2 regions of the Kitasatospora sp. NPDC004723 genome follow, and region 2 is predicted to be linked to the other one. Evidence: predicted binding sites of a transcription regulator. Region 2 holds the regulator's gene; the other holds the start of a gene.
What was found. The regulator HrcA, encoded in region 2, represses chaperone genes, less so after heat shock. The targets are predictions, from matches to a motif close to TTNGCACTCNGNNNNNCNGAGTGCNAA.

Region 1: the regulator HrcA is predicted to act here: its motif matches at 1,966-1,992, upstream of groES (co-chaperone GroES).

Annotation. Positions count from the first base shown of each region.
Region 1 is NZ_JBEXJT010000001.1:461,121-465,532, reverse strand. It holds gene groL (chaperonin GroEL) at 1-1,402, opposite strand, end outside; gene groES (co-chaperone GroES) at 1,519-1,824, opposite strand; gene ABZW10_RS02280 (hypothetical protein) at 2,084-2,401, shown strand; gene ABZW10_RS02275 (class I SAM-dependent methyltransferase) at 2,419-3,627, shown strand; gene ABZW10_RS02270 (polysaccharide deacetylase family protein) at 3,603-4,412, opposite strand, start outside.
Region 2 is NZ_JBEXJT010000067.1:16,762-21,173, forward strand. It holds gene ABZW10_RS36275 (16S rRNA (uracil(1498)-N(3))-methyltransferase) at 48-797, opposite strand; gene dnaJ (molecular chaperone DnaJ) at 879-2,021, opposite strand; gene hrcA (heat-inducible transcriptional repressor HrcA) at 2,098-3,132, opposite strand; gene htpX (zinc metalloprotease HtpX) at 3,409-4,329, shown strand; gene ABZW10_RS36295 (hypothetical protein) at 4,360-4,412, shown strand, end outside.

The DNA of each region.
Region 1 (4,412 bases), on a different contig from region 2:
TGGAGGTGATGACGTAGCCCTCCAGGCCGGCGTTCTGGGCGATCCAGCGCAGCGGCTCGTGCAGCGCCTTGCGGACGACCGCGACACCGGTGGCCTCGTCGCCGGACAGGCCCAGGCCGTCGTTCAGCACCTTGGCGGCGTGGACCAGGGAGGCGCCACCACCGGCGACGATGCCCTCCTCGACCGCGGCGCGGGTCGCCGAGATGGCGTCCTCCAGGCGGTGCTTGCGCTCCTTGAGCTCCACCTCGGTGGCGGCACCGACGCGGATGACGCAGACGCCGCCGGCCAGCTTGGCCAGGCGCTCCTGCAGCTTCTCGCGGTCCCAGTCGGAGTCGGTGTTGGCGATCTCGCCCTTGATCTGGGCGACGCGGCCGGCCACGGCCTCGCTCTCGCCGGCACCGTCGACGACGATCGTCTCGTCCTTGGTGACGGTCACGCGGCGGGCCGAGCCCAGCACGTCCAGACCGGCCTGGTCGAGCTTGAGGCCGACCTCCTCGGAGATCACGGTGCCGCCGGTCAGGACGGCCAGGTCGCCGAGGATCGCCTTGCGGCGGTCGCCGAAGCCCGGGGCCTTGACGGCCACCGCGTTGAAGGTGCCGCGGATCTTGTTCACCACGAGGGTGGACAGCGCCTCGCCGTCGACGTCCTCGGCGATGATCAGCAGCGGGCGGGACGAGCCGCCCTGCAGGATCTTCTCCAGCAGCGGCAGCAGCTCCTGGATGGAGGAGATCTTGCCCTGGTTGATCAGGATGTACGGGTCCTCCAGGACCGCCTCCTGCCGCTCCGCGTCGGTGACGAAGTACGGCGACAGGTAGCCCTTGTCGAACTGCATGCCCTCGGTGAAGTCCAGCTCCACGCCGAAGGTGTTCGACTCCTCGACGGTGATGACACCGTCCTTGCCGACCTTGTCGATCGCCTCGGCGATCAGCTCGCCGACCTGGGCGTCCTGGGCGGACAGGGTGGCGACCGCAGCGACGTCGTCCTTGCCCTCGATCTCACGGGCGACCGACAGCAGGTGCTCGGAGACGGCGGCGACGGCCTTGTCGATGCCCTTCTTCAGGGCGGCCGGGCCGGCGCCGGCGGCGACGTTGCGCAGGCCCTCGTTGACCAGGGCCTGGGCCAGCACGGTGGCGGTGGTGGTGCCGTCACCCGCGACGTCGTTGGTCTTGGTGGCGACCTCCTTGACGAGCTGCGCGCCAAGGTTCTCGTACGGGTCGTCGAGCTCGACCTCACGGGCGATGGTGACGCCGTCGTTGGTGATGGTCGGGGCGCCGAACTTCTTGTCGATGACGACGTTGCGGCCCTTGGGGCCGATGGTCACCTTGACGGTGTCGGCCAGCTTGTTGACACCGCGCTCCAGCGAGCGGCGGGCGTCCTCGTCGAACTGCAGGATCTTCGCCATGTTCCCTATTCCCTCGGGGGTGCGGCCTTCGCGGCGGCCGCTCGACTACGTGAACCAACAGCCACGCCCCGGTCCCCTGTCACTAGGGACACGGATCCGGGGCGTGGCTGGACGTCTTACTTCTCGATGATGGCGAGAACGTCGCGGGCGGAGAGCACCAGGTACTCCTCGCCCTGGTACTTCACCTCGGTGCCGCCGTACTTCGAGTACAGGACGATGTCACCGACGGCGACGTCGAGCGGCAGACGCTGGCCATCCTCGAAGCGGCCCGGGCCGACGGCCAGGACGACGCCCTCCTGGGGCTTCTCCTTGGCGGTGTCCGGGATAACCAGGCCGGAGGCCGTGGTGGTCTCGGCGTCGAGCGGCTGGACCACGATGCGGTCCTCGAGCGGCTTGATGGCAACCTTGCTGCTGGTGGTCACGTCCGAGCTCCCCTTCGGAGATTACGGGGTTTTCTAACGGGTAGGGGCGAACTCGCGCATCTGCCGTCGCGGGGGTCAGACACGCACTGTCGCGTTAGCACTCCCCCGGTGGGGAGTGCTAGTGATGACCATAGGCGGCGGTTAGCACTCAGTCAACCAGAGTGCCAACGACGCGCCCGGCGGTCCCGCGATCCGGATGAGTGACCGATGAGTAGCCGTACTCATGTGCGGGGGCGGCCCCGGCCCGCACACTCGGTCCATGACCACGACACCGATCGCCACCCGGCCTCCCCGGTGGAAAGACCTGCTGTTCGCGGTGATCCTCCTGCCGCTGTTCCTCGCCCTGCCGTTCGCGGTCCTCCAGGTGACGTCGGCGTTCGTCTGGAGCGTGGCCCCGCACTTCTCCGCGGCCCGCTCGACCGCCTTGCTGGTGGTGGCCGGGCTGCTCGTGCTCGCCTCGGCCGGCCTGGTCGCCCGGTTCTCCTGGCGCGCCGGCTACCCGGTCGTCGCGGTCGCCGCCGTGCTGTCCCCGTTCGTCTGCCCGGCGGTCCTCCTGGTGGCCTTCAGCCAGGTCTGACCGGCGAGAATGGCGGGGTGGAGAACGACGACCTGCGGCCCCTGCTGACCGACCGGGGCCAGGCCCTGCTCGCCGAACTGCGCGACTTCGCGCCCGGGGAGGAGCTGGCGCTGGCCACCCGACTGCGCAAGGAGCACCCCGCCGAGCTGGTCTCGGCCGCCCTCGGGCAGGCCCGGCTGCGGCAGCGGGCCCGGGCCAAGTTCGGCGCCGACGCCGACCTCATGTACTTCACGCCCAACGGCGTCGAGCAGTCCACCCGGCGCGAGGTCGCCGAGTGGCGGGCGCGCCGCTTCGCGGACCTCGGGGTGAAGCGGCTGGCCGACCTCTGCTGCGGGATCGGCGGCGACGTGCTGGCGCTGGCCCGGGCCGGTGTCGAGGTGCTCGCCGTCGACAAGGACCCGGCCGCCTGCGCCGCCACCGCCGCCAACGCGGCCGCGCTGGGCCTGGCCGACCGGGTCGAGGTGCGCTGCGCGGACGTCGCCGACGTCGACGTCACCGGCTTCGACGCGGTCTTCACCGACCCGGCCCGGCGCACCTCGCGCGGCCGGGTCTTCGACCCCGAGGCGTACGCGCCGCCGCTGTCCTGGGCGATCGAGGCCGGCCGGCGCACCCCGGTCGGGGCGCTCAAGGTGGCCCCCGGCATCCCGCACGAGGCGGTGCCGGCCGACGCGGAGGCCGAGTGGGTCTCCGACCACGGCGACGTCAAGGAGGCGGTGCTCTGGTTCGGCACCCGCGCCGAGCGCCCGCACCGCGCCACCCTGCTGCCGCAGCGGGTCAGCCTCACCGGCGGCGACCTGCCCGACCCGCCGGCCGGCCCGGTCGGCCGCTACCTCTACGAGCCGGACGGCGCGGTGATCCGGGCCCACCTGGTCGCGGAGGTGGCGCAGCGGGTGAACGGGCGGCTGATCGACCCGAAGATCGCCTACGTCACCTCGGACGAACTGGTCGACACCCCGTACGCGCACGGCTTCGAGCTGACCGACGTGCTGCCGTTCCACATCAAGAAGCTCAAGGCGCTGCTGCGCGAGCGGGGCGTCGGCACCGTGGTGATCAAGAAGCGCGGCATGGCGATCACCCCGGAGGAGCTGCGCCGCCAACTGAAGCCCGCCGGCCCGAACGAGGTCACGGTGATCCTCAGCCGCACCGACCACGGCCCGCTGATGATGCTCGGCCGGCCGGTGACCGGCCCGGCCGCGGCCGTTCAGCCGGCCGGCGCCGCGATGTAGTCCTCGAGACGGGCCACCGCGAAGCCCTGCTCCTGGATCCGGGCCAGCAGCTCCCCGAACATCTGCGTCATCGTCTCGCCCTTGAGGTCCTTCGGGCCCCGGAAGTGGGCGAGCACGATGTCGCCGGGCCGCAGCTTCTTGTCCGCCGCCTGGTACTGCATGTCGTGGATCTGCATCGACTCCCGCCACAGCACGATCGCCCGCGGCCCGCACTGCTGCACCGCGGTGTTGAGCGTCGGCGTGTTGGCGCCGTCGCCGTAGGGCGGGCGGAACAGCAGCGGCGGGGTCCCGTACTGCTGGGTGAGCGCGGCCTGGGCGTCGCAGACCTCGGACTTCTGCTTCTCCGGCGTCACCTTGCTCAGCTGCGCGTGGTCCACGGTGTGGTTGTGCACGTGGTTGCCGAGCGCCTGGAGCCGCTTGAAGTAGCCGTAGTCGTCCTTGACGATGTCGCGGGTCAGGAACATCGAGACCGGCACCTTGAGGTCGGTCAGCATCTCGACGAACTTCGGGTCCTTCTCGGCGCCGTCGTCGATGGTGACGAAGACGACCTTGTCGGTGGTCCGCACCTCGCTGAACACCGGGACCTGGCCGGTTCGCTGGAGCTTCACCGGCTTGTCGGCGGGGGCCGGGGGCGCGGGCGGCAGCGGAGTCAGGTGCCATTTCGCCCAGGCGGCGGCGTCCCCCTCGGCCGGGGCGGGGGAAGCGCTCGGCGGCGGGGTGGCCGCGCCCTGCTGCGGCGCGCCGGACCCGGCCGGGGCGGTGGTGCCGCCCGGCGCCACCAGCGC
Region 2 (4,412 bases):
GCGCGCCCGGACTTTACCGACCCCGAACCCCCGCGGGGGACGCGCCCCTACGACCAGCGGCCGGTGCGGCCCAGCAGCAGCGCGCCGGCCGCCACCCCCGCGGTGGAGGTGCGCAGCACCGAGGGGCCGAGCCGGTACGGCTTGGCGCCGTGCTCGGCGAAGGCGGCCAGTTCCTCCGGGGAGACGCCACCCTCCGGGCCGACCACCAGCACCAGGTCCCCGCCGTCCGGCAGCGCGGCCCCGGCCAGCGGCTCGGCGCCCTCCTCGTGCAGCACGGCCGCGAACGCGGCTCCGGCCAGCACCGGGGCCAGCTGCCGGGTGGTCATCGGCTCGCGGACCTCGGGGAAGCGCAGCCGGCGCGACTGCTTGCCGGCCTCCCGCGCGGTGGCCCGCCACTTGGCGAGCGCCTTGGCGCCGCGCTCGCCCTTCCACTGGGTGATGCAGCGCGAGGCCGCCCAGGGGATCACCACGTCCACGCCGACCTCGGTCATGGTCTCCACGGCCAGCTCGCCCCGGTCGCCCTTGGGCAGCGCCTGGACGACCACGATCCGCGGTGCCGGCTCCGGCTCACGGCGCACGGCCGTCACCGTCACATCGACCGCGTCCTTGCCGTGCACCGCCGCGACGGTGCCGTCCACGCCCAGGCCCAGACCGTCCGCCAGGGTGACCGCCTCGCCCGGCTCCAGCCGCTTCACCGCGGCCGCGTGCCGGCCCTCCGGCCCGTCCAGCCGCACCGGCGCGCCGGGCGCGGCGGCGGCGATCCGCTCGGTCTCGACGACGAACACGGGCGCGGTCATGCGGGGAACCTCCGGGGTGGGAACGGGAACGGGGACGCAAAAGGGGTGCCGAGGAAGCCTCGGCACCCCCGCGCGGGACGGCTACCGGCCGTTGAAGGCGTCCTTCAGCCGGGAGAACAGCCCCTGCTGCCCGGGCGCGAACTGGCCGGACGGCCGCTCCTCGCCGCGCAGCACCGCCAGGCGGCGCAGCAGGTCCTCCTGCTCGGCGTCGAGCTTGGTGGGCGTCTGCACCTCGACGTGCACTATCAGGTCGCCCCGGCCGCCGCCGCGCAGGTGGGTGATGCCCCGGCCGTGCAGCGGGATGGACTGGCCGGACTGGGTACCGGGCCGGATGTCGACCTCCTCCACCCCGTCCAGCGTCTGCAGCGGCACCTGGGTGCCGAGCGAGGCCGCCGTCATCGGGATGGTGACGGTGCAGTGCAGGTCGTCGCCGCGCCGCTGGAACACCGCGTGGGTGGTCTCGGCGATCTCGACGTACAGGTCGCCGGCCGGGCCGCCGCCGGGGCCGACCTCGCCCTCGCCGGCCAGCTGGATCCGGGTGCCGTTGTCGACACCGGCGGGGATCTTGACGGTCAGGGTGCGGCGGGCGCGGACCCGGCCGTCGCCGGCGCACTCCGGGCACGGGGTCGGCACGACGGTGCCGAAGCCCTGGCACTGCGGGCAGGGCCGGGAGGTCATGACCTGGCCCAGGAAGGACCGGGTGACCTGGGAGACCTCGCCCTTGCCGCGGCACATGTCGCAGGTCTGCGCGGAGGTGCCGGGGGCCGCGCCCTCGCCGCTGCAGGTGGTGCAGGTGACGGCGGTGTCGACCTGGAGTTCCTTGGTGGTGCCGAAGGCGGCCTCCTCCAGGGTGATCTCCAGGCGGATCATGGCGTCCTGGCCGCGCCGGGTGCGCGAGCGCGGGCCGCGCTGGCCGGAGGCGGCGCCGAAGAAGGCGTCCATGATGTCGGAGAAGCCGAAGCCGGCCGCCCCCGCGCCGAAGCCGCCCGCCCCGCCGCCGCCGTTGGGCGAGAGCGGGTCGCCGCCGAGGTCGTAGACCTGGCGCTTCTGCGGGTCGGAGAGCACCTCGTAGGCGGCGTTGATCTCCTTGAACCGCTCCTGCGTCTTCGGGTCCGGGTTGACGTCCGGGTGCAGTTCGCGCGCCAGGCGCCGGAACGCCTTCTTGATCTCGTCCTGCCCCGCATCCCGTCGGACGCCGAGTACCGCGTAGTAGTCCGTGGCCACCAAATGCTCCGCTTGTTCCGCCTGTAAGAGTGCTTGCGACTGCGGGGCGCGCCATGTGGATGACGCGCGCCCGTTCCTACGACTCGGCCAGGATCTGGCCCACGTACCGTGCCACCGCTCGCACCGCCCCCATTGTGCCCGGATAGTCCATCCGAGTCGGACCGATCACACCCAGTTTGGCCACGCTTTCGTCGCCCGAACCGTAACCGACCGAGACGACCGACGTGGAATTCAGCCCCTCGTAGGCGATCTCGCGGCCGATCCGGACCGTCATCCCGGCGTCCGCGGTCTCACCCAGGAGGCGGAGCAGGACGACCTGCTCCTCCAGTGCCTCCAGCACCGGCTGGATGGTGAGCGGGAAGTCATGGCCGAAACGGGTCAGGTTGGCCGTGCCGGCCAGCATGATCCGCTCCTCGCTCTGCTCGGCGAGCGTCTCGAAGAGCGTCGCCAGCACGGTCGTCACGGTCGGCCGGTCGGCCGCCTCGAACAGCGCCGGCAGCTCGTCCAGCAGCCCGGGGACGTCCGGGAGGCGCTGGCCGGCGGCCCCCGCGTTGACCCGGGCCCGCAGATCCGCCAGCAGCGTCTCGCCGACCGTGCCCGGGCAGTCCACCAGCCGCTGCTCGACCCGGCCGGTGTTGGTGATCAGCACCAGCATCACCTTGGCCGGGGCCAGCGCGACCAGCTCGATGTGCCGCACCGTGGAGCGGCTCAGCGAGGGGTACTGCACCACCGCGACCTGCCGGGTCAGCTGGGCCAGCAGCCGCACCGTGCGGGCGACCACGTCGTCGAGGTCCACCGCGCCGTCCAGGAAGTGCCGGATCGCCCGCCGCTCGGGCGCGCTCATCGGCTTGACCTCGGCCAGCTTGTCGACGAACAGCCGGTAGCCCTTGTCGGTGGGGATCCGCCCGGCGCTGGTGTGCGGCTGGTGGATGTACCCCTCCTCCTCCAGCGCCGCCATGTCGTTGCGGACGGTGGCCGGGGAGACCCCGAGGTTGTGCCGGTCCACCAGGGCCTTGGAGCCGACCGGCTCCTCCGTCCCCACGTAGTCCTGGACGATCGCGCGAAGCACCGCGAGCTTGCGGTCGTCGAGCTGGCGGACCTCACCGGCCATGGGGCACGCACCTCCGTCTTCACGCGTTGTCCGTTGTGACACGCCGTTGTGGCATGTGTCCGCATTTCGAGCTGTCCGGTCCGGCCCCGCGGGGCCCCGGCCTTGGCACTCTGAACGCCCGAGTGCCAGATCCGTACCTGCCAGTGTAAGGCCCGGGTCCGACGGCAGGAACGGCCCGGCCGGAGTGATCCTGCCCGCAGTCCGCGGCGCGCGGATGATGCCGCGGGCCCGCCCGGGTGGCAGCATCGAAAGCGGACGGCGAACGGAGGAACAGCGATGTCGACCTCGGGCCAGCACACCCGTTTCGCCCCCGACCGCGGCCTGACCGGCCGGATGGTGGGGACGATGTTCCTGATCGGACTGCTGTACGTCGGCTTCACCGGGCTGCTCATCGCCCTGCTGCGCGGCGCCTGGCCGATCATCGTCCTGATCTCCGGCGGCCTTTTCGTCGCCCAGTTCTGGTTCAGCGACAAGATCACCGAACGGGCCATGGGCGCCCATCCGGTCACCCCGGAGCAGTACCCGCAGCTGCACGGCGCCGTCGACCGGCTCTGCGCGCTCGCCGACATGCCCAAACCGCGGGTCGCCGTCGCCCGCAACGACATGCCGAACGCCTTCGCCACCGGCCGCAACCCGCAGAACGCGGTGGTCTGCGTCACCACCGGCCTGCTGCGCCGGCTGGAGCCGGAGGAACTGGAGGGCGTGCTCGCCCACGAGCTGTCGCACGTCGCCCACCGGGACGTCGCCGTGATGACGGTGGCCGGCTTCCTCGGCGTCCTGGCCGGCGCGATGACCAGGATCGCCATGTACGGCGGCTTCATGGGCGGCGGGCGCAACAGCAACGACCCCAACGCCGCGATCGTCGCGCTGGTCGTCCCGCTGGCGTCGATCGCCGTCTACGCGATCAGCTTCCTGCTGACCCGGATGCTCTCCCGCTACCGGGAGCTGGCCGCCGACCGGGCCGCCGCCCAGCTCACCGGGCGGCCCAGCGCGCTGGCCTCGGCGCTCACCAAGGTGACCGGCCAGATCGCCGCCATCCCGACCAAGGACCTGCGCCAGGCGCAGGCCTACAACGCCTTCTACTTCGCCCCCGCGCTGAGCGCCCGTGAGGCCGCCACCCAGCTGTTCTCCACCCACCCGACGCTGGAGCAGCGGCTGGCCCAGCTCGCGAAGATCTCCGCACAGCTCGGCCGCTGACCCGTTGACCCTCCCTCCGGAAGGACCGCCGTGGGAATCCTGGACGCGCTGTTCGGCCGCACCAAGCCCGTCAAGCCCGACCT